Regions from separate parts of the Pseudomonas sp. GW821-FHT02H06 genome, predicted to be linked through region 3. Evidence: predicted binding sites of a transcription regulator. Region 3 holds the regulator's gene; each other region holds the start of a gene.
What was found. The regulator FliA, encoded in region 3, starts transcription of late flagellar genes. The targets are predictions, from matches to a motif close to CTAAAGTTTNNNNNNNNNNNGCCGNTAA.

Region 1 (7,371 bases), on a different contig from region 3:
AATCAGCTCGCGGAACTTCAGGCTGTTCATCAGCCGTTCCGCGCCGTCGGCCTCGGTGCAGATGAATTCGGCACAGGCGGCGTCGGTCTTGGCCTTGGCGTAGCCGGACACCTCAAGGCGAGCGGCGTGTTCGCTGAGTTCCGAGCAGACCTCGCTTTCGAAGCCGGGGCGGCAATGCATGAAAAGGGTGTTCACGGGACGGTCTCCTCGCGCGCCACGAATCGGGTCGCGGCGCAAGCTGTACATGAGGACTAACCTCAATGACTCGAAAGCGGCGCATGATAGCCGAATCAGGAACCACTGGCTTAGCCGGTGGGTCCAGTACTACTCAATGAACATTCAAAGGCGCCGCCCAGAGCGCCGAAGCAATACCCGTCTTACCGTTGATCGCCCGTCCGCGCGTACTGCACGGACCGTCAAGGAGTCAGTCATGCCCTCCCTCGATAGCCTGAAAAGCCTCAAAACCCTGGAAGTCAGCAACAAGACCTACCACTACTTCAGCCTCCCGGATGCCGCGCGCACACTGGGCGATCTCGACAAACTGCCGATGTCGCTCAAGGTGCTGCTGGAAAACCTGCTGCGCTGGGAAGACAACCACACGGTGACCGGCGACGACCTCAAGGCCCTCGTCGACTGGCTGGTCGAGCGCAAATCCCATCGCGAAATCCAGTACCGCCCCGCGCGCGTGCTGATGCAGGATTTCACCGGCGTGCCGGCCGTGGTTGACCTCGCCGCCATGCGCGCCGCCGTGGCCAAGGCCGGTGGCGATCCCCAGCGCATCAACCCGCTGTCGCCGGTGGATCTGGTCATCGATCACTCGGTCATGGTCGACCGCTTCGGTGACGACAAGGCCTTCGGCGAGAACGTCGACATTGAGATGCAGCGCAACGGCGAGCGTTACGCGTTTCTGCGCTGGGGCCAGAACGCCTTCGATAACTTCAGCGTGGTGCCGCCGGGCACCGGGATCTGCCACCAGGTCAACCTGGAATACCTCGGCCGCACCGTGTGGACCAAGGAAGAAGACGGCCGCACCTACGCCTTCCCGGATACGCTGGTCGGTACCGATTCCCACACCACAATGATCAACGGCCTCGGCGTACTGGGCTGGGGAGTTGGCGGCATTGAGGCGGAAGCGGCCATGCTCGGCCAACCGGTGTCGATGCTGATTCCGGAAGTCATTGGCTTCAAGCTCACCGGCAAACTGCGCGAAGGCATCACCGCCACCGACCTGGTGCTGACCGTGACGCAAATGCTGCGCAAGAAAGGCGTGGTCGGTAAGTTCGTCGAATTCTATGGCGATGGCCTGGCGGACTTGCCGCTGGCGGACCGGGCCACCATTGCCAACATGGCCCCGGAATACGGCGCGACGTGCGGCTTCTTCCCGGTCGACGACGTCACGCTGGATTACCTGCGCCTGTCGGGGCGTCCGGACGAAACGGTGCAATTGGTTGAGGCCTATTGCAAGGCCCAGGGCCTGTGGCGCCTGCCCGGTCAGGAACCGGCGTTCACCGATGCGTTGGAGTTGGACATGGGTTCCGTCGTGGCCAGCCTTGCGGGGCCAAAACGTCCGCAAGACCGCGTCGCCCTTCCCGATGTGTCCAAGGCCTTCAGCGACTTCCTGGGCCTGGCGGTCAGCCCGAGCAAACACGAAGAAGGCCGACTGGAAAGCGAAGGCGGCGGCGGTGTCGCGGTGGGCAATGCGGCACAGGTGGGCGAGGCTGAGTATGAATATAACGGCCAGACCTATCGCCTGAAGAACGGCGCAGTGGTCATCGCGGCCATCACGTCCTGCACCAACACCTCAAACCCCAGCGTGATGATGGCGGCCGGCCTGCTGGCGAAAAAAGCCGTGGAGAAAGGCTTGACGCGCAAACCCTGGGTGAAGAGCTCGCTGGCGCCCGGCTCGAAGGTGGTGACCGACTACTACAACGCGGCTGGCCTCACCCAGTATCTCGATCAGTTGGGCTTCGACCTGGTGGGCTATGGCTGCACCACCTGCATCGGTAACTCCGGGCCGCTTCCTGACCCGATCGAAAAAGCCATTCAGCAGTCGGACCTGACCGTTGCGTCGGTGCTCTCCGGGAACCGCAATTTCGAAGGCCGCGTGCACCCGCTGGTGAAAACAAACTGGCTGGCCTCGCCGCCGCTGGTGGTCGCTTACGCCTTGGCCGGCACCGTGCGCACCGACTTGAGCAGCGAACCCTTGGGCGAAGGCAGCGACGGCCAGCCGGTGTACCTGCGTGACATCTGGCCGACCCAGCAGGAAATCGCCGACGCGGTCATGAACGTCAGCACCGGCATGTTCCACAAGGAATACGCCGAGGTGTTTGCCGGTGACGAGCAGTGGCAGGCCATCGAGGTGCCCGAGGCGGCGACCTACGTCTGGCAGCCGGACTCGACCTACATTCAGCACCCGCCGTTTTTCGAGGACGTCGCCGGGCCATTGCCAGTCATCGCCGACGTCCAGCAGGCTCGCGTGCTCGCGGTGCTGGGCGACTCGGTGACCACCGACCACATCTCACCCGCGGGCAACATCAAACTCGACAGCCCGGCCGGGCGTTATCTGCGCAGCAAGGGCGTGGAATACAAGGACTTCAACTCCTACGGCTCGCGGCGCGGCAACCATGAAGTGATGATGCGCGGCACCTTCGCCAACATCCGCATTCGCAACGAAATGCTCGGCGGCGAAGAAGGCGGCTATACGCTGCACGTGCCCACTGACGAGAAGCTCCCGATTTATGACGCGGCCATGCGTTATCAGGACGAAGGCACGCCGCTGGTGGTCATTGCCGGTCAGGAATACGGCACGGGCTCCAGTCGCGACTGGGCGGCGAAAGGCACGAATCTGCTGGGCGTCAAGGCAGTCATCGCCGAGAGTTTCGAGCGCATTCACCGGTCCAATCTGGTCGGCATGGGTGTCCTGCCGCTGCAGTTCAAGGCAGGCGAAAGCCGCAAAACCCTGGGCCTGACCGGCAAGGAAGTGCTGAACATCACCGGGCTCACCGGCGCCACGCTGCAACCGGGCATGAGCCTGGCCGTGCAGATCACCCGGGAGGACGGGCAGCAGGAAAACATCAACGTGCTGTGCCGGATCGATACCCTGAATGAAGTGGAGTACTTCAAGGCGGGAGGGATTCTGCATTACGTGTTGCGGCAGCTGATTGCTTCCTGAGCCTCATCCCGGCCGAAGCCGGTCTCGCTGTCAGTGGGACTGGCTTTAGCCGGGAAGGCGTCGTCTGCCTCAACGCAAATTGCCAGCGTCTAACCCAAATCCCTTGTTATCAGAAACGCCCTACACCACCTCCGCCCTGCATCCACGAAACAATCGGACCAGCTCCCCGTTGATCCGACATACACACGCGTTTAATCAACGTTAAAATCGCCAGCCTATTCCGACGCTCAAGGACGACTTCATGTCGGTGCAACGCTGGACTTCCCTCCTTCTGCTCTCTCTCGGCTACTGCCTGGCGCTGCTCTACGGCCAGCTCAGCGTTCCCGTGGTCATCACGTTCGGACTGCTGATCATGGCCGGCATCTGCGTCAGCCATTTCCATTACCGCGCCGTGCGCCTGTTCGGTCACGCCCTGTTCATCGCCATCGCAGCAGGGCTGGCCAGTCACTGGCTCCCCGGTTTCCTCAGCGCAAGGGCGATTGCCGGCGTGCGCCTCAGCCCCGAGGCCGCGCCGTATTCGATGTACCTGAATCTCGACAAGCCCCTTATCGGCTTCTGGATCGCCATCGCCTGCCCCTGGGTGTTTATCGCATTCAGTCCCCGACGCTGGCTGGGCGTCACCAGCATCGCCTTGCCCGTCACCGCCGCAGCGTGTTTATCAACGGCGCTGCTGCTGGGCCTCGTCGGCTGGTCGCCCAAGTGGCCCGAGCAAACGGGCATCTGGGCGCTGAACAACCTGCTATTGGTCGCGCTGACCGAGGAACTGCTCTTTCGCGGTTACCTGCAAGGCAGCCTGAAAAGATGGCTGCAACACTTGCCCTGCCACGACGCCCTGGCCATCGGGACAGCCTCGCTGCTGTTCGGTCTTGCGCACATCGGTGCTGGCTGGGAATGGGCGCTTCTGGCGGGCATCGCAGGTGTGGGTTATGGCGTTGCCTATCGACTGGGCGGCCTGCCCGCTGCCGTGCTCACCCACTTCGGCCTGAACCTGCTGCATTTCAGCCTGTTCACCTATCCGATGTTCGATCGCTGAAGAACCGCCCGCGACACCCAACCTATGACGCAGTTCACAAAAGCTTAATTTTTTTCGCTTCGGGCCGATAACTCTTCACAGCCTTCCTGGATCGAATAGCTCATGCGAAATAACCAGCCCATCACTCAACGCGAACGGACCTTCCCGGCGCAGCAACGGTTGATCTCCACCACCGATGCGCGCGGCGTCATCACCTATTGCAACGACGCCTTCATTGAAATCAGCGGTTTTTCCCAAGATGAATTGATCAAATCGCCGCACAACACCGTGCGCCATCCGGACGTGCCGACAGCGGTATTCGAACACATGTGGGCCACCCTCAAGCAGGGCCAGCCGTGGATGGGGATCGTCAAGAACCGCTGCAAGAACGGCGACCACTATTGGGTCAACGCTTACGTCACGCCAGTCTTCGAGAACAAACAGGTCGTGGGCTTCGAGTCCGTGCGTATCAAGCCGACCGCTGAACAGGTGCGTCGCGCCGAATCGCTCTACAAACGTCTGAACAGCGGCAAAAGCGCGGTGCCAAGCCGTGACAAGTGGCTGCCGCTGTTGCAGGACTGGCTGCCGTTCATCCTGGTGAGCCAGGTGAGTTTTTTGATTGGCGTGTGGCTGAATTCCCATTGGGGCTTCCTGCTCGCCGCCGCAGTGTCCGTACCGCTTGGCCTGCTGGGGTTGAGCTGGCAACAGCGTGGCCTCAAGCGCCTGCTGCGCCTGGCCGAGCAAACCACCTCCGACCCGTTGATCGCGCAGATGTACACCGACAGTCGCGGCGCACAGGCGCGGCTGGAGATGTCGATCCTCAGCCAGGAAGCGCGTCTCAAGACCTGCCTTACCCGCCTGCAGGACACCGCCGAACACCTCAACGACCAGGCGCGTCAGTCCGACACCCTCGCGCAGGCCAGCTCCACCGGCCTGGAACGTCAGCGCGTCGAAACCGAACAGGTCGCCACCGCCGTCAACCAGATGGCCGCGACCACCCAGGAAGTGGCCAATCACGTGCAGCGCACCGCTGACGCCACCCAGCAGGCCAATGAGCTGACCCGTCGCGGCCGCGAGATCGCCAGCGACACCCGCGAAGCCATCCAGCGCCTGTCGGCGTCAGTAGGCGAAACAGGCCTGACCGTGACCCAGCTCGCGAAAGACAGCGATGAAATCGGTGGCGTTGTCGACGTCATCAAAGGCATCGCCGACCAGACCAACCTGCTGGCCCTCAACGCCGCCATCGAAGCCGCCCGCGCGGGCGAAATGGGTCGCGGCTTTGCTGTCGTCGCCGATGAAGTCCGCCAACTGGCGCAACGCACCACCGAGTCGACCGGCCAGATCCACGCCCTCATCGCCAAGCTGCAACAGACGGCTACCAACGCGGTTCAGACCATGAACACAGGCCGGCGCCAGGCCGAAGAAGGCGTCGAGCAGGTCATGGAAGCCGACAGGGCGTTGGTAGGCATCAGCGACGCAGTGGCCAACATTACCGACATGACCACGCAGATCGCCGCCGCCACCGAAGAGCAAAGCTCGGTGGCAGAAGAGGTCAGCCGCAACATCAGCACCATCGCGCACCTGGCGGACCAGACCTCCGACGAAGCCCGTCGCTCTGCCACGCTCAGTGCCGAACTGACCCAAACTGCTCACACGCAATACTCCTTGGTGGAGCGCTTCAACCGCTGAGTGATTGGTGGGTTATGCGAAGGCCCCGGCAGATTGTCTGCCGGGGCTTTTTTGTTTGTGTTGGGGTTTAAGTAGGACATTTCTGAAAATCATTTGGGGAAGCAGTTTTTGGTTTGGAGCGGGGGTTTGGCTGTTGACAGGATTTGTAGAGCTCTATTAGTTGATTGTTGAAAGACGATAAATAATTACCACCATGGGTGGAGTATTTGTTGATCTAGATAATCAATTTAATGCTCGCTCTTTACAAACAGAGCGTAGCGATTTGTGAATGGAGATACATATGAAGTCGACAGGGCTAGTTGCACCTTCCGTACCGGTGGCTGACATCGATGGCCTCATACCGCTCGCCAATCTAAGCCAGGATATTTCTGTAGTTGTGGAGGCATGGGCGTACTCGGATGAAGGAGATGTTTTTCAGCTCATGATTAACGGCAGCATGGTTGGGCCGATTCAAACAATGCCCGTTCCGCTGCCAGCGCCAGGAACACCCTTGCCACTTACATTACCCATAGAACAACTGGAGAATGACGGCCCCTACAAAGTCGCTTATACGGTCACAAACGTGACAGGTGGCATTACCGTTGAATCGCCGTCGACCACAATTCGTATCGACCGCACCAAACCCGGCGCCACCCTCCTCGCTCCCCTCATCTTCCCCACCGCCACCTTCGGCGATCAACTCATTGGCCTGCTCCCTGGCTACGCCGGCATGGAACCGGGCGATGTCATCCAGACATTACTCAACGGCGTTGAAGGCCCGTCCCATCTGGTCGAGACGGATGAGCTCACCCTCCGGCCCGTCGAAATCGCTTTCAGCCGCGAAGACCTGCTAACCCATGCAGCCGAAACCGTGTCCATCGAGTACGTCGTCACCGACCGGGCGGGCAATGCATCCATCACCAGCCTGCCGACCCTGGTTTCACTTAAATTGTAACCAGCTTTCCCGCTATTCAACTGAATACTAAAAGTAACCACCTCCACGCTAATGCGTGGAGGTTTTGTCAACAAAATCGCCAGCGAAAAATAATTTAAATTATTTTTTGGCATCTCGATTCCACAGAACCTACATCTCCGTAGGAAGCGTCTGATGGACTATCAAAATTTTATAGACTACGCGCGATACATAATTATTTAAATCGCTCAAAAACACCGTGAAAAGCGCCGAATTCACATATCAAAAATATATTCAACCACGATTTTTTTTCGGAGAAGCCATGCAATCCCATGCACTTCGCTTGTTTGACAGTCCTATTTTTCGAATCGATCATAGGCATGTGCAGCGCCGCAGTCCTACAAGCAAGCGCCAACACCCAATCCTGTAATCCTCGCACTAGCGATCTGATCAAGGAGTTCCAATGGAAGATGAAACGGATATCCAGCCGCCACCCCACTCGCAGCCGAATGAGTCCGATAACGATAACAAGGTAACACTGCCTAACCCGAGAACTACCCGCAGGAAGAAAGGCAAATCACCCGACAAGAGTTCCATCCCGCTCTA
Region 2 (7,371 bases), on a different contig from region 3:
CGGTGTTCATGATTTCCGCGTTGGTCTGGAACGAACGGCTGGCCGAGATCATGTCGGCCATCTCGTTGACGACGTTGACGTTCGGGTAATACACGTAGCCGTTCTTGTCGGCTGACGGGTGATTTGGCTCGTAACGTGCTTCGAGGTTGGAGGCGTCTTCGACGATGCCGGAAACCTGTACGCCGGTGCCGGCCTGGCCCTGGTCTTCGAACAGCGAGGCGCTGCCGCCGGATTCCTGGCCCTGGAAGACCGTGGCGAACACCGGATGGCGGGCGCGGTAGGTCTTGTCCATGCTGGAGGACACGGTTTCGGCGTTGGCGATGTTGCTGGCCACGGTGTTGAGGCGGGTGTTCTGGGCACTCATGCCGCTACCGGCAATATTGAAAACACTGGATAGGGACATGGATTACTCTCCGCGCAGGGCTGCAACCAGCCCTTTGAATTTGCTGTTGAGCAAGGTGAAGCTGGCCTGAAAACCGATGGCGTTTTCGGCGTAGTTGGCGTTTTCGACCTGGGAGTCGACGGTGTTCTGATCGAGCGACGGCTGCGACGGGGTGCGGTAGAGCAGGCTGGCTTCGCCATCGCTCATGCCTTCGGCTTCGATGTGACGGCTGTTGGTCATGTCGAGGGCGAAGTGGCCGTTGTTGCTTTTGTCGCTTTGGGCGGCCAGGACTTTGGAGAAGTCCAGGTCACGCGCCTTGTAGTTGGGGGTGTCGGCGTTGGTGATGTTGTTGGCCAGCACTTCAGCACGCTGGGCGCGGAAGTTGAGCGCTTTTTCGTGGATGCCGAGGGCGTTTTCAAAACTGATGCTCATGTCGGGACCTTTGAGGGCTGACCAGATGTACGTGCAGGAGTTATAGCAAGGTGCGTGCCACTTGCTGGAAGTGCCGTTTTTCGCGGACTGCAGGGGTGTTGGTGCAAGGGGATGACAGAAAAGCGGCAAGGGATTTCCGCTCGATGGGAGGAAAGCGGCAAGAGCAGTGCCGTTTTTTTGCCGTATTGCGCTTTCGCTCGTGACATCAAGATCAAGGGCGTCTGCCTGGGGGCAGACGTTTCGCCTTCGGCGAGTTACTTGGAAAAGCACCCCAAGTAACCAAGGGTGCTTGCTCCTGGTTGGGCCCCTCCTGCGTCGGGGTTCCTTCACTCCGGTCTCGCTCCGTGGGCCCGCGCCGAACGGACATCCATGTCCTGACGGCGCTCTCGCCGCATCCATGCGGCTCGGCCCACTCCGCGAGACCTCCGTTCAGCCTGCACCCAAGTCGCGATTGGTGTCGTCTGAACTCTCTGCGTATGAAGATCAACGGCAACGGCGACGGCTTCCCGTCTGAAGCCAGTCCTACGGACTGCATGCGCTGCTGTTAGTGGGACCGGCTTTAGCCGGGAAGAGGCCAGTGCAGGCGCTTGCTATTTTGCTGATCAGACACCCTACCTGTGGGAGCGAGCTTGCTCGCGAATGCCGTTGCCGTTGCTGTTGCCGTTGCCGTTGCCGTGCTTTTGATCTTCATACGCGAACGGTCCGGTCACCGCCGAACGCGACTTGGGTGCAGGCTGAACGCAGGTCTCGCGCAGTGGGCCGAGCCGCATGGATGCGGCGAGAGCGCCGTCAGGGCATGGATGCCCGTTCGGCGCGGGCCCACGGAGCGAGACCGGAGTGAAGGTACTCCGACGAAGGAGGAGCCCAACCAGGAGCAAGCACCCTTGGTTACTTGGGGTGCTTTTCCAAGTAACTCGCCGAAGGCGAAATGTCTGCCGTTAGGCAGACCCCTCTAAGCGCCGCTCCGGCTAAGAGGCAGCCAACAGTCTCAGCGCCAACACGAAACAAAAAACCCCGCCTAAGCGGGGTTCTCATCAAAGCAAAACCGCAGCCAATCACTTGGCCTGATAAATAATCCCGGGACTGCACTGCACCATCTGATAATGATCGGGCAACCCGTTCAACGCCTCCGACGCCCCCAGGAACAAATACCCCCCCGGCTTCAACGTCGAATGAATACGCAGCAAAATATCCTTCTTCACCTCCGCCGAAAAATAAATCAGCACGTTGCGACAGAACACGATATCGAACTTGCCCAACGCCGCATAACTGTCCAACAGATTGAACGAACGAAACTCCACACGGCTTTTGATCGGCGCCTTCACCGTCCAGCGCCCTGGCGTCTTCTGATCGAAGAAACGCTGCAGACGATCCGGCGACAAACCCCGGCCGATGGCCAGACTGTCGTACTCACCCGTCTTGCAATTGTTCAACATCAAACCCGACAAATCCGTCGCCACAATCTGCGCGCCCGACTTCAACTGCCCCGGGTTACTGCGCTCGAACTCATCGATCGTCATCGACAGCGAATACGGTTCCTGACCCGACGAGCACGCCGCCGACCAGATGCGCAAACGCTGGTTGGGGCTGGCCTTGATCGCCTCGGGCAAGACCTTGTTCTTCATCACCTCGAAGGGGTACGTGTCGCGAAACCACAACGTCTCGTTGGTGGTCATCGCATCCACCACCTGCTCACGCAAACCACTGCGCGGCTGAGTCTGGATCCGCTGGATCAGCTCGCCCAACGATTTGATGGACTGCTGCTCCATCAACTTGTTGAGGCGGCTGGAAACCAGGTACTGCTTATTTTCACCCAGCAAAATGCCACAGGCTTTTTCCAGGAATACCCGGAACTGATCAAAATCCAAATTACCTGTAGACATGCCGCCTCTCAAATCATGTGAACAGCAAGGAGGAAAACCCCTCCTCAGCTGATATCTGCCGCCTTGATACGATCTACCACCCTCGCCGCCAGATCGTCTGGCCGGAACTTGGCCAGGAAATCATCCGCGCCGACCTTCTTGACCATCGCCTGGTTGAACACGCCGGACAACGACGTATGCAACACGATGTGCAACTTCTGCATGCGCGGGTCGCTGCGAATCTCCGCAGTGAGGGTATAGCCATCCATCTCCGGCATTTCAATGTCGGAAATCATCATCAGGAATTCTTCTTCCGGCTTCTTGCCTTCATCCACCAGTTTGCGCAGGAAATCGAGTGCCTGACGACCGTCATTCAACGCCGTGACTTCCACGCCGACGGTTTGCAGGCAACGCGTCACCTGTTTGCGCGCCACCGAGGAGTCATCGACCGTCAGCACGCGCAGCGACAGAGCCTTGTGCTGAACCTCCGCCGTGACCACGCCGACCGAGATGTTCTCGGACACCGGCGCCACTTCGGCGAGGATCTTCTCGACATCGATGATTTCCACCAGCTGGTTGTCCAGACGCGTCACTGCCGTGAGGTAGTGGTCGCGACCGGTGCCCTTGGGTGGCGGATGAATGTCTTCCCAGTTCATGTTGACGATGCGTTCCACCGCATGCACCAGGAAGCCCTGAATCTTGGTGTTGTACTCTGTGATGATCACGAATGAATTGGTAATGTCAGCCAGCGGCTTGCCACCGGTCGCCAACGCCAGATCGAGGATCGGGATAGTCCCGCCACGAATATTTGCCACACCGCGCACAATCGGACTGGATTTGGGCATATGGGTAAGTTTCGGGCACTGAAGCACCTCTTTTACCTTGAACACGTTGATCCCATACAACTGCTTGCCGTCCAACCGGAACAGCAACAGTTCAAGGCGGTTCTGCCCGACCAGTTGAGTGCGCTGGTTTACTGAATCCATCACACCAGCCATGCACCACACCTCCCAAAAACGACCAATTGCGCTACCGGAACGGTAAGCGGCACGGGCCTTGCTATTTACTCATCATGAACACACAAACGACAGTATCCCGACGCCCGGCACCCGCAACCCGCAGCTTTGTCTGCGTGCTGGTCGCGCTGTGTCTGTTGTGTGCCGCCAGCCTGAGCCGGGCGGACAACATGACCCTGCCTGAAACACTTATCGGCGTGACCCAGGGCTTTCTTGAATTCACAGTTGAAGACTACATGGCGACCAACCAAACCGCCGGCCGCTACGAAATTGAAGTCAAGCAGCTGGACCCGCGTCTGCGCATGCCGCTGTGCGACAAGGATTTGACAGCCTCACTGGAAAGCCCGGCCCAGCCCATCGGCCGCGTCACCGTGAAGATTCGCTGCGAAGGCACGTCCCCGTGGACGGTGTTTGTGCCGGCCCAGGTACACCTTTACCGCAATGTGGTCACGGCCGTGCGGCCCATGAAGCGCGACGCAATCGTGACGGAAAACGATGTGGCGCTGCGCGAACGCGACGTCAGCCTGCTGGGGCAAGGCTTCCTGGATTCAGTCGATCAGGCAGTCGGGCAAAAAGTTGTCCGACCAACGGTCATCGACCAGATCCTGACGCCCGTCCACCTCGATCAGCCGCAAATGGTCCATAAGGGCGACCAGGTGGTGATCAGTGCGCGCAGCGGTTCAATGAGCGTGCGCATGCCGGGCGAAGCCTTGTCCGACGGCGGTTTCAACGAGCAAATACGAGTGAAGAACCTCAACTCCCAGCGGGTGATCAAGGCCAATATCGTTGCGCCCGGGCAAGTCGAGGTCGCTATGTAACTGACATGTGAAGGTAAGACCTCTGGCGCTGCGCTTGCGCTTTTCCTACACTCGGAACCCCTGTGCTCCGTGCGAAGTCCATTCGAGACTGTTTTCGCACGGGCCCTAAAGTTATTCCGGGTCTGGCCGAAACCAAGGCAAGCGTCCTAGAACCCAGAGGTTTTTCAATCATGGTCATCGACTTCAATCGTTTGAACAGCTCCACTACCGTTGGCGGTACAACACGTACTGCCAGCACCAAGGAAGCCAGCAAAACCGAAGCTACGGCAGCGGTCAGCGGCACCTCGAGCGTGCCCGGTAGCGGTGAGGCAGTACATTTGAGCAGCGAAGCTCAACAGTTGCAGAAGATCAGTGATTCGTTGCGTGATCAGCCTGTCGTCAACAGCGCCCGTGTGGCTGAGTTGAAGCAGGCGGTCGCCGACGGCAGCTATAAGGTCGACAGCAATCGTGTTGCAAGCAAACTGCTTAACTTCGAAGCCCAGCGCTAGCCCCAGGTCTGCGCAGGGGCTTCTGGACGCTTAAACACCAGGGCATGCGATGCAAGACACTACATTGCTTCAACTGATCACGGACGACATTGCGCCAACCCGGCATCTGCTGGATATCCTGAAGGCCGAGTCAGTGGCGCTTCACGGGCGCAATATGGTCGAGATGGAACACATCCTGGCGCAGAAACAGGCGCTGGTGATCGTGCTCGAGCAGCATGGACGCCGACGTACCCAGCTGATGACCAGCCTGGGTCTGCCCGCCAATCGCGCGGGACTCGAAGAAGTGGCGAAACATTCGTCAGTGGGTGAAGCCTTGTTGACCGCAGGCGATGAACTCAGCGCGCTGATGAGTGAATGCCAGGCGGCCAACGAACAGAACGGCAGCCTCATCCAGCTCCAGCAACTCACCACGGCACAGCAGTTGAGGATTCTCAACGGCGGCGACACGCCCACGCTGTACGACAGTCGCGGTTCGACGTCGGGCAAGGCCAGGCCGCGTCCGCTCAGCCAGGCGTAAGTTCTTGTATCAAGGTGCGCACTGTGGTGGCAATATGCCGCACGCTGCACGCTGCCGTTATTTGCCTGGAGATGGATAGACCGTGAATGCCTCAAGCGCGGACGATGTTCCGCAGCCCCCGAAGGTACTGACCACCCCGTTGGAAATCGCCGCCAATCTGCGGCTGCTGATGGAAAGTCATGACCCGTTGATCATCACGTTTCACGAACGCACCCAGCGTTTTCAGAGTTACGTGATCGACGTCGACCGTGACACCAACCAGGTCATTTTCGACGAGATGATCCCCCGAGATGGCGAGCGTTTCCTTGCCAGCGGTGAGCCCTTCCGGGTCGAAGGTTTTCACGACGGTGTGCGCATCGCCTGGGAAAGCAAAGCCCAGCTGACCGTGATCGAAGAGCCGCGCAGCTATCGCGGCCCTCTCCCTGAAGAAGTCGTCTATCACCAGCGTCGTAACGCGTTCCGCGCGGCCCTGAAGCTGGCTTCGCTGATTGATGTCGAGATTGGCGGCGACCGGCTCAAATTTCCGTTGCGCGGCAAACTGCTGGATGTCTCCGCCACCGGCTGCAAGCTGCGCTTTGAGGGCGATATCTCCGAGCGCATGCAACTGGGCCAGGTCTATGAGCGCTTCATCGCCTCCCTGCCCTTCGGCAACATGACCACGCCGGTCGAACTGCGCTATCTGCACTTCGAAGAAAGGATCAACACCACGTTCGCCGGTGTGCGCTTCCACAACATGAGTGGATTGGTGCAGCGTCAGGTCGAGCGTTTCGTGTACCAGCTGCAGCGCGAAGCGCGACGCTTCGACAAAGACGACGATTTCTGATCGTTTGTGATGACCGGCTGGCGCGTTTCAGGGCGTGCTGGCCGGTTGCCCACATCCGCTGCTATCGCCTCCCCCCATAACGCGCACATCAAATAGCGCGTCCTGATCCCCTCCCATAACGCCTCCCGCCCCGCTCCAACCCCCTCCAAACCACGCCTGTTCGATCAAAATGCGAACCTCATCACGCCCGCGTGTAGGACTCTTCACCGCGCAAAAGTAGGACGCGTCTTGAAATAATCTGTGCCACTTTCAAGCCCCTGACCCTGTGTTAATTTCGCGGCTCAAACGCACCGGAGCATGGACGCTCGCCGCGGCCACATCTCAGGGAAGTTTCGTCATGCGCCCCATCATCGTTCTCAACGACCCCACCCTCAAAGGCGGTCGAGTCATTCAAGGCTCGCCCTCCACGTTCCTGCACGGTCTCGAAGTCGCCCGCCACGGCGACGGCGTGCTCTGCTTTCACGGCCCCTGTGCCATCGCCGAAGGGGATGAAACCTGCCTCGTCGATGACCGGCCCATTGCCCGCGACGGGGATCGCCTGCTGTGCGGCGATGCCCTCGTCGCGACCCACGATGACTGCTGCATCCTGTAGGGGTCGTCATGAAATATTCCTTTTTGAAACGGCTGCTTGGCAAACCCGCGCCGCTGCCACCCCCTCCTGCCCCTCAACATTACGTCCGGCCGCGGCGGAACATGTACGACCGGATTTCCGAGAAACGGCTGGCACAGGAAGCCGCCCAGCGCCTGCTGGACCGGGCCAAACCCCGAGGTGATTTCTGCTCGCAGAGCGTCAGCGTCGAGGACGTCTGGCTTCGATTGCCCGGGCATTCCCTGGACCAGCAGTTACCTGTCCAGCACATCCCCAGGCACGCGAACGCGCTGAGCCACGATTCAAGGCTGATGGCTGCCGATGGCTCGCGCCGACTGTTGCGGCGGATCGAGATCGACGCGATTCCTCTGCCCTCGATCGACCCGCTCGCCCGCGCCATGGAACTGCTGCAGGCGACCCTGACCCAGTGCCCGCTGCTCGACC
Region 3 (7,371 bases):
GTTTTTTCGCCGCCGATATGCGACAAGCCATGAAACTGGTTCGCGATGAGCTGGGCGCTGAAGCCGCCATCATCGGCAACCGGCGGATCGCTGGCGGCGTGGAACTGACCGCCGCCCTGGACTACAAGCTGTCTGCGCTGGCCCCGCGTGTGCCGAACATCGAACTCGAAGACGAGCTGCGCAAGACTCAGTCGCTCATCGTCACTGCTCAGGCTGAGCTGACCCACCGCAGCGAGCTGGACACTGTCGCCAACCGTCAGTTGTTCGCCGGCCTTGCGATGGATGACAGCAAGCAGATCGAACCGACGCTGGAAGAACCGTTTCGCCCGTCCGTCCACGCCGCAGTGGCCGCCGAACGCGCCGAGCGCAACGCCGAGCCGGGCGTTGGCGACCGCGCCTACGAAGCGATGCGTTCCGAATTGAACGGCCTGCGCGAACTGCTGGAAGTCCAGCTGGGCTCGCTGGCCTGGAACCAGCTGCGAGACGGCCGTCCGCAACAGGCCAATCTGTGGCGCCGTCTGCAACGGGTCGGCCTTTCCGGCCCGCTCTCCCGCGACTTGCTGGCGATGGTCCCGGACTCCAACGATCAGGCTCACACCTGGCGCATGCTGCTGGCCCATCTGGCCCGCATGATTGCCACGCCGGACGTCGAGCCACTGGAAGAGGGCGGTGTGATTGCCATGGTCGGCCCTGCCGGCATGGGCAAAACCACCACGCTGGCTAAACTGGCGGCCCGATATGTGTTGAAATACGGCGCGCAAAATATCGCGCTGGTGAGCATGGACAGTTTCCGCATTGGCGCTCAGGAGCAACTGAAAACCCTGGGCCGGATCCTCAATGTACCGGTCACCCACGTCGACCCGGGCCAGTCCCTGGCACAGGCGCTGGAGCCGCTGTTGCGCAAGCGCGTGGTGTTGATCGACACCGCCGGCCTGCAAGCCAGCGATCCGGCCCTGCGTCTGCAACTGGAAACCCTCGCCGGGCGTGGCATCAAGGCGCGCAACTACCTGGTGCTGGCGACAACCAGCCAGAAGCAGGTGCTGTCAGCGGCTTATCACAGTTACAAACGTTGCGGCCTGGCCGGGTGCATCCTGACCAAGCTCGACGAAACGGCCAGCCTGGGCGAAGTGCTCAGCCTGGCCGTGACACACGAACTGCCTGTGGCCTATCTCACCGATGGCCCACGGATACCGGATGATCTGCATTTGCCGCGTCGGCACCAATTGGTGAGCCGGGCTGTCAGCGTGCAGATGCAGGAGGAGCCAAGCGAGGAAGCGATGGCGGATATGTTTGCGGATCTTTATCACAGCACCGGCAAGCGCGCGGGCTAGGTGAAGAAAATGACAGTGGAATTTTCCTGCATCGATGGTCTGCCAGGCATTGTTCAGACACTGAACGTGCAGCCCGACATGTGGCTTAGGTCTAAGCAAGACAAGGTAAACAATTAACATGGGCAGCATGCATCCCGTACAGGTTATCGCGGTGACCGGTGGCAAAGGTGGCGTAGGCAAGACCAACGTTTCAGTGAATCTTTCACTGGCACTGGCCGAGCTGGGACGTCGCGTCATGCTGCTGGACGCCGATCTGGGTCTGGCCAACGTCGACGTATTGTTGGGTCTGACCCCCAAACGCACCCTGGCTGATGTCATCGAAGGGCGGTGCGAGCTGCGCGATGTCTTGCTGCAAGGCCCGGGCGGTGTACGCATCGTGCCGGCGGCATCAGGCACCCAGAGCATGGTCCACCTGACCCCGGCGCAGCATGCCGGGCTGATTCAGGCGTTCAGTGACATTGGCGACAACCTCGATGTGCTGGTCATCGATACCGCCGCCGGCATCGGCGAGTCGGTGGTGAGCTTCGTCCGCGCGGCCCAGGAAGTGCTGCTGGTGGTGTGCGACGAGCCCACATCGATCACCGACGCCTATGCCCTGATCAAACTGCTCAACCGCGATTACGGCATGAACCGCTTCCGCGTCCTGGCCAACATGGCCCAGAGCCCGCAGGAAGGGCGTAACCTCTTCGCCAAGCTGACCAAAGTCACCGACCGTTTTCTCGACGTGGCCCTGCAGTATGTGGGCGCCGTGCCGTACGACGAATGCGTACGCAAGGCCGTGCAGAAACAGCGCGCCGTGTACGAAGCGTTTCCGCGTTCCAAATGTGCCCTGGCGTTCAAGGCCATCGCGCAGAAAGTCGACACCTGGCCGCTCCCGGCGAACCCGCGCGGCCACCTGGAATTTTTCGTAGAACGCCTCGTGCATCAAACCAGCGCAGGGCCCGTCTCATGACAGCAAGTGGCTATCGCATGTACAGCAAATCGTCCAAAGACTCCCAGTATGAGCTGATCGAGCGTTATGCCCCGCTGGTCAAACGAATCGCCTACCACTTGCTGGCGCGTCTGCCGGCAAGCGTGCAGGTCGAGGATTTGATCCAGGCGGGCATGATTGGCTTGCTCGAAGTCTCGACCAAATACGACTCCACCAAAGGGGCCAGCTTCGAGACGTACGCGGGTATTCGTATCCGTGGTGCGATGCTCGACGAAGTGCGCAAGGGGGATTGGGCGCCGCGCTCGGTCCACCGCAACACGCGCATGGTCAGTGACGCGATTCGTGCAATCGAAGCAAAAACCGGCCGTGACGCTAAAGATCACGAGGTTGCTGCCGAACTTGAAATGAGTCTCGACGATTACTACGGGATTTTGAACGATACCCTGGGCAGCCGCCTGTTCAGTTTCGACGACCTGTTGCAGGACGGCGAACACGAAGGGCTGCACGAGGACGGCGCGAGCCAGTCCCTCGAACCGTCGCGGGATCTGGAAGACGAGCGCTTCCAGGCTGCGCTGGCCGAGGCCATTGCCAACTTGCCCGAACGTGAACGCCTGGTGTTGTCGCTGTACTACGACGAAGAGCTGAACCTCAAGGAAATCGGTGAGGTCCTGGGGGTCAGCGAGTCGCGGGTCAGCCAGTTGCACAGTCAATGCGCGGCGCGGTTGCGCGGTCGTCTTGGCGAGTGGCGCGCACGTTCGTGAATCAGGCGCAGGCCGCGAGGCCTGCGTGTTGCGTGTAAGACCGGCTGTGCAAGACGTGAGCGGGAAGCAAATGAGACACGGCAGGAGTCGGTCGAACCGGGTCGTAGATGATCCGGTTTCGCTGCGCTTGTTCCGGTCGATTCAACCCCCTCTTGATGTTCGGCGCAGCCGGTATTGATTGAACGCGCGTTCAGGTGCTGAACGCGTTAAAGACTGCTTGGAGGTCGAATTGGACAAGAACATGAAAATCCTCATCGTTGATGACTTCTCAACGATGCGGCGGATCATAAAAAACCTGTTGCGTGACCTTGGGTTCACCAACACGGCCGAAGCAGATGACGGACTCACCGCATTGCCGATGCTGCAAAGCGGCGCTTTTGACTTCCTCGTCACTGACTGGAACATGCCGGGCATGTCCGGCATCGACCTGTTGCGTCAGGTGCGTGCCGACGAGCGTCTGCGCAGCCTGCCGGTGCTGATGGTCACTGCCGAAGCCAAGCGCGAGCAGATCATCGAAGCCGCTCAGGCCGGTGTGAACGGCTACGTGGTGAAGCCGTTCACCGCGCAAGTGCTCAAAGAAAAAATCGAAAAGATATTCGAGCGCGTCAATAGCTGATGTCCGCTGCGAGGGCGCTATGGATTCCAAAGATTCGACAATGGGTGACTTTGAGTCAACCCTGAAGAAACACGCACAAGAGCTGGTCGCGAGCCTTGAAAAGGGCAAGTTCGGCGACGCTGTGCAACTGATCCATGAGCTTAACCAGACCCGCGACCGCGGCCTGTATCAGGAAGTCGGCAAACTGACGCGCGAGCTGCACAGCGCGATCGTCAACTTCCAGATCGACCCGAACATGCCGCAGGCCGAGGAGGTCTCCCAGATCACCGACGCCACCGAGCGGCTGTCGTACGTCGTCAGGCTGACTGAAAACGCGGCGAACCGGACCATGGATCTGGTAGAGCTGAGCACGCCGTTGATGCACGGGCTCACTGAAGACGCCAAGTCGTTGAGCGCCGATTGGGGACGCTTCATGCGCCGCGAGATCAGCGCCGAAGAGTTTCGTGATCTGGCCCGCCGCGTCGATGTGTTCCTGACCCGCAGCGAGAAGGAGACCACCGAGGTCTCTGCGCACCTGAACGACATCCTGCTGGCTCAGGATTACCAGGACCTCACCGGTCAGGTGATCAAGCGCGTGACCACGCTGGTCACGGAAGTCGAGCGCAATCTGCTCAAGCTGGTGCTCATGGCGAGCCAGGTGGACCGCTTCGCGGGCATCGAGCACGACCAGGAAATGTTCCGTCAGCAAAAAGAACAAGAAAAACTTCACTCCAAGGGTGAAGGTCCGCAGATTCATGCCGATAAACGTGAAGACGTTGTATCCGGACAGGATGATGTTGACGATCTGCTATCCAGCCTCGGATTCTGATTCGGTCATTCTGTCTCGGACTTCAGGTTTTCTGTGAAAGTGGCTGCTGGACCCGCGCGCCAATGCTTCGACGAAAGCAATGCGCGCAGGCCGTCAGTGCAGCCTCCGGATCGGTTTGACGGTTAATTTTAGGAGCACCCCCCAATGAGCTTCGGCGCCGATGAAGAAATCCTTCAGGATTTTCTGGTAGAGGCCGGCGAGATTCTCGAGCTGTTGTCAGAGCAGTTGGTCGAGCTGGAAAGCCGGCCTGACGATGCGGACCTGCTCAATGCAATTTTTCGCGGTTTTCACACTGTAAAAGGGGGCGCCGGCTTCCTCCAGCTCAACGAGCTGGTTGAATGCTGTCACATCGCCGAGAACGTGTTCGACATCCTGCGCAAGGGTGAGCGTCGCGTCGACTCGGAGCTCATGGACGTGGTGCTCGAAGCACTCGACACCGTCAACAGCATGTTCGGTCAGGTGCGCGAGCGCTCTGCCGTCACTCCGGCCACGCCTGAATTGCTGGCCGCACTGGCACGCCTGGCCGAGCCAGCCTCGGCAGAAGAAATCGCGGCGGCACCGGTGGTGGTTGAAGAGCCGGTCGCTGAAGCGCCGTCCGAAGACATCACCGATCTGGAATTCGAACAGCTGCTGGATTCGCTGAACGCCGTCAAGGCGCAAGCGGCAGGTGCTCCTGCACCGGCTCCGTCTGCGCCTGTTGCCGCGGCACCCGTTGCAGCAGCGCCGGCAGCAGCGGCTTCCGCTGCACCGGCTGGCACGGCGGCCAGCGATGAAATCACTGACGCCGAATTCGAATCACTCCTCGATCAGTTGCATGGCAAAGGCCAGTTCGCCGTTGATGCGGTGCAACCGCCGGCGGCTGTGACGCCGTCTGCCGCACCGGCCAGTGACGAAATCACTGACGACGAATTCGAGTCGCTGCTGGATCAGTTGCACGGCAAAGGCTCGTTCTCGCCGGACGCCGTCGGCGCTGCGGCTCCTGGCACTGCGGCACCTGCTGCCGCTGCACCTGCCGCTCCGGTTGCGCCCTCCGCTGCGTCGAAAGCCGCTGCGTCGGACGAGATCACCGACAACGAATTCGAAGACCTGCTGGATCAGTTGCACGGCAAAGGCAAGTTCGAACCTGCCGTGGCTGCCGGTGCAGCTGCAGCGCCGGCCGCAGCGTCACCGGCCAAGAAGCCCGAGCCCGCCAAAGCCGAACCGGCCAAAGCGACGCCTGCTGCTGCGGCGCCGGCCAAAGCTGCACCCGCTGCTGCTCCGGCACCAGCTCGCGCTGCTGCTCCGGCGCCTAGCGAAAAACCGCCGTCTGAAGCGGAAACCACCGTGCGCGTCGACACCGCGCGGCTGGATGAAATCATGAACATGGTCGGCGAACTGGTGCTGGTGCGTAACCGCCTGGTCCGCCTGGGCGCCAACAGCGCCGATGAAGCCATGTCCAAGGCCGTGTCCAACCTGGACGTGGTCACCGCTGACCTGCAGACCGCGGTCATGAAGACCCGCATGCAGCCGATCAAGAAAGTGTTCGGTCGCTTCCCGCGACTGGTTCGCGATCTGGCGCGTCAGTTGAAGAAAGAAATCAGCCTTGAACTGGTGGGTGAAGAAACCGACCTGGACAAGAACCTCGTCGAGGCCCTGGCCGACCCGCTGGTCCACTTGGTGCGCAACGCGGTCGATCACGGTATCGAGTCGCCGGAAGAGCGCGAGGCGTCCGGCAAGTCCCGGAACGGTCGTGTGATTCTGGCCGCCGAACAGGAAGGCGATCACATCCTGCTGTCGATTTCCGATGACGGCAAAGGCATGGACCCTGCGGTCCTGCGTGCCATCGCGGTCAAGCGTGGCGTGATGGACAAGGATGCAGCGGATCGCCTCAGCGACACCGACTGCTACAACCTGATCTTCGCGCCGGGCTTCTCGACCAAAACCGAGATTTCCGATGTGTCCGGGCGTGGCGTGGGCATGGACGTGGTGAAAACCAAGATCGCCCAGCTCAACGGCTCCATCAGCATCAATTCCACCAAAGGCCTGGGCTCGAAGATCATCATCAAGGTGCCGCTGACCCTGGCGATCATGCCGACGCTGATGGTCATGTTGGGCAACCAGGCCTTCGCGTTCCCGCTGGTCAACGTCAACGAGATCTTCCACCTGGACCTGTCGACCACCAACGTCGTCGACGGTCAGGAAGTGGTGATCGTGCGCGACAAGGCGCTGCCGTTGTTCTACCTCAAGCGCTGGCTGATCAGCTCGGCGGCTCACGAGGAGCAGCGCGAAGGCCACGTGGTGATTCTGTCGGTGGGCACGCAACGCATCGGATTCGTGGTGGATCAGTTGGTCGGCCAGGAAGAAGTGGTGATCAAGCCGCTGGGCAAAATGCTGCAAGGCACGCCAGGCATGTCGGGCGCGACCATCACCGGTGACGGCCGTATCGCACTGATTCTCGATGTCCCGAGCATGCTCAAGCGCTATGCGGCCCGACGGATTGGTTAAGCAGGATCGGCTTCAGTAGGGCGGCTTGCGATTTTTGGTGGGACCGGCTTCAGCCGGGAATAGGGCGGCGAAAACACTGTGGATTTTCGGTGTGACACCCGACGCCTTCCCGGCTAAAGCCGGTCCCACTAACAGCATGCGGAGGGCGCCTTGCGAGGTTTTTCAGTGGGACCGGCTTCAGCCGGGAAGAGGGCAGGGTGAACACCCTTGATCTTTCGGTGTGACACCCGATGCCTTCCCGGCTAACGCCGGTCCTACAAATAGACCCGGTCTCGTTTTAAGCGCGAAAACCGGTCCCACTGGCCTGTCTCGTTTTGCCAATGTGACCCAAGCTACGTGATTCAGGGCGTGCGGCCCCTCAGGGTGGCGCGCGCTCTTTGGAGTGTTTATGGCAGTCAAGGTTCTCGTCGTGGACGATTCGGGTTTTTTCCGACGTCGTG

Region 1: a site for FliA is predicted at 4,249-4,276, ahead of AC07VF_RS24885 (methyl-accepting chemotaxis protein). Genes of this name have one in related genera too.
Region 2: a site for FliA is predicted at 4,616-4,643, ahead of flgM (flagellar biosynthesis anti-sigma factor FlgM). Genes of this name have one in related genera too.

The regions. Positions count from the first base shown of each region.
Region 1 is NZ_JBWKVD010000023.1:36,282-43,652, reverse strand. Features, by position in the region: gene rlmM (23S rRNA (cytidine(2498)-2'-O)-methyltransferase RlmM) at 1-195, opposite strand, end outside; gene acnA (aconitate hydratase AcnA) at 431-3,172, shown strand; gene AC07VF_RS24890 (CPBP family intramembrane glutamic endopeptidase) at 3,414-4,205, shown strand; gene AC07VF_RS24885 (methyl-accepting chemotaxis protein) at 4,308-5,873, shown strand; gene AC07VF_RS24880 (hypothetical protein) at 6,154-6,807, shown strand; gene AC07VF_RS24875 (hypothetical protein) at 7,229-7,371, shown strand, end outside.
Region 2 is NZ_JBWKVD010000014.1:45,590-52,960, forward strand. Features, by position in the region: gene flgC (flagellar basal body rod protein FlgC) at 1-403, opposite strand, end outside; gene flgB (flagellar basal body rod protein FlgB) at 407-814, opposite strand; gene cheR (protein-glutamate O-methyltransferase CheR) at 1,870-2,697, opposite strand; gene AC07VF_RS20375 (chemotaxis protein CheV) at 2,742-3,674, opposite strand; gene flgA (flagellar basal body P-ring formation chaperone FlgA) at 3,749-4,510, shown strand; gene flgM (flagellar biosynthesis anti-sigma factor FlgM) at 4,681-4,998, shown strand; gene AC07VF_RS20390 (flagella synthesis protein FlgN) at 5,048-5,515, shown strand; gene AC07VF_RS20395 (flagellar brake protein) at 5,598-6,338, shown strand; gene AC07VF_RS20400 (PAAR domain-containing protein) at 6,676-6,930, shown strand; gene AC07VF_RS20405 (hypothetical protein) at 7,032-7,371, shown strand, end outside.
Region 3 is NZ_JBWKVD010000017.1:125,203-132,573, reverse strand. Features, by position in the region: gene flhF (flagellar biosynthesis GTPase FlhF) at 1-1,331, shown strand, start outside; gene fleN (flagellar synthesis regulator FleN) at 1,450-2,283, shown strand; gene fliA (RNA polymerase sigma factor FliA) at 2,280-3,023, shown strand; gene AC07VF_RS22575 (chemotaxis response regulator CheY) at 3,265-3,639, shown strand; gene AC07VF_RS22570 (protein phosphatase CheZ) at 3,659-4,447, shown strand; gene AC07VF_RS22565 (chemotaxis protein CheA) at 4,592-6,931, shown strand; gene AC07VF_RS22560 (protein-glutamate methylesterase/protein-glutamine glutaminase) at 7,320-7,371, shown strand, end outside.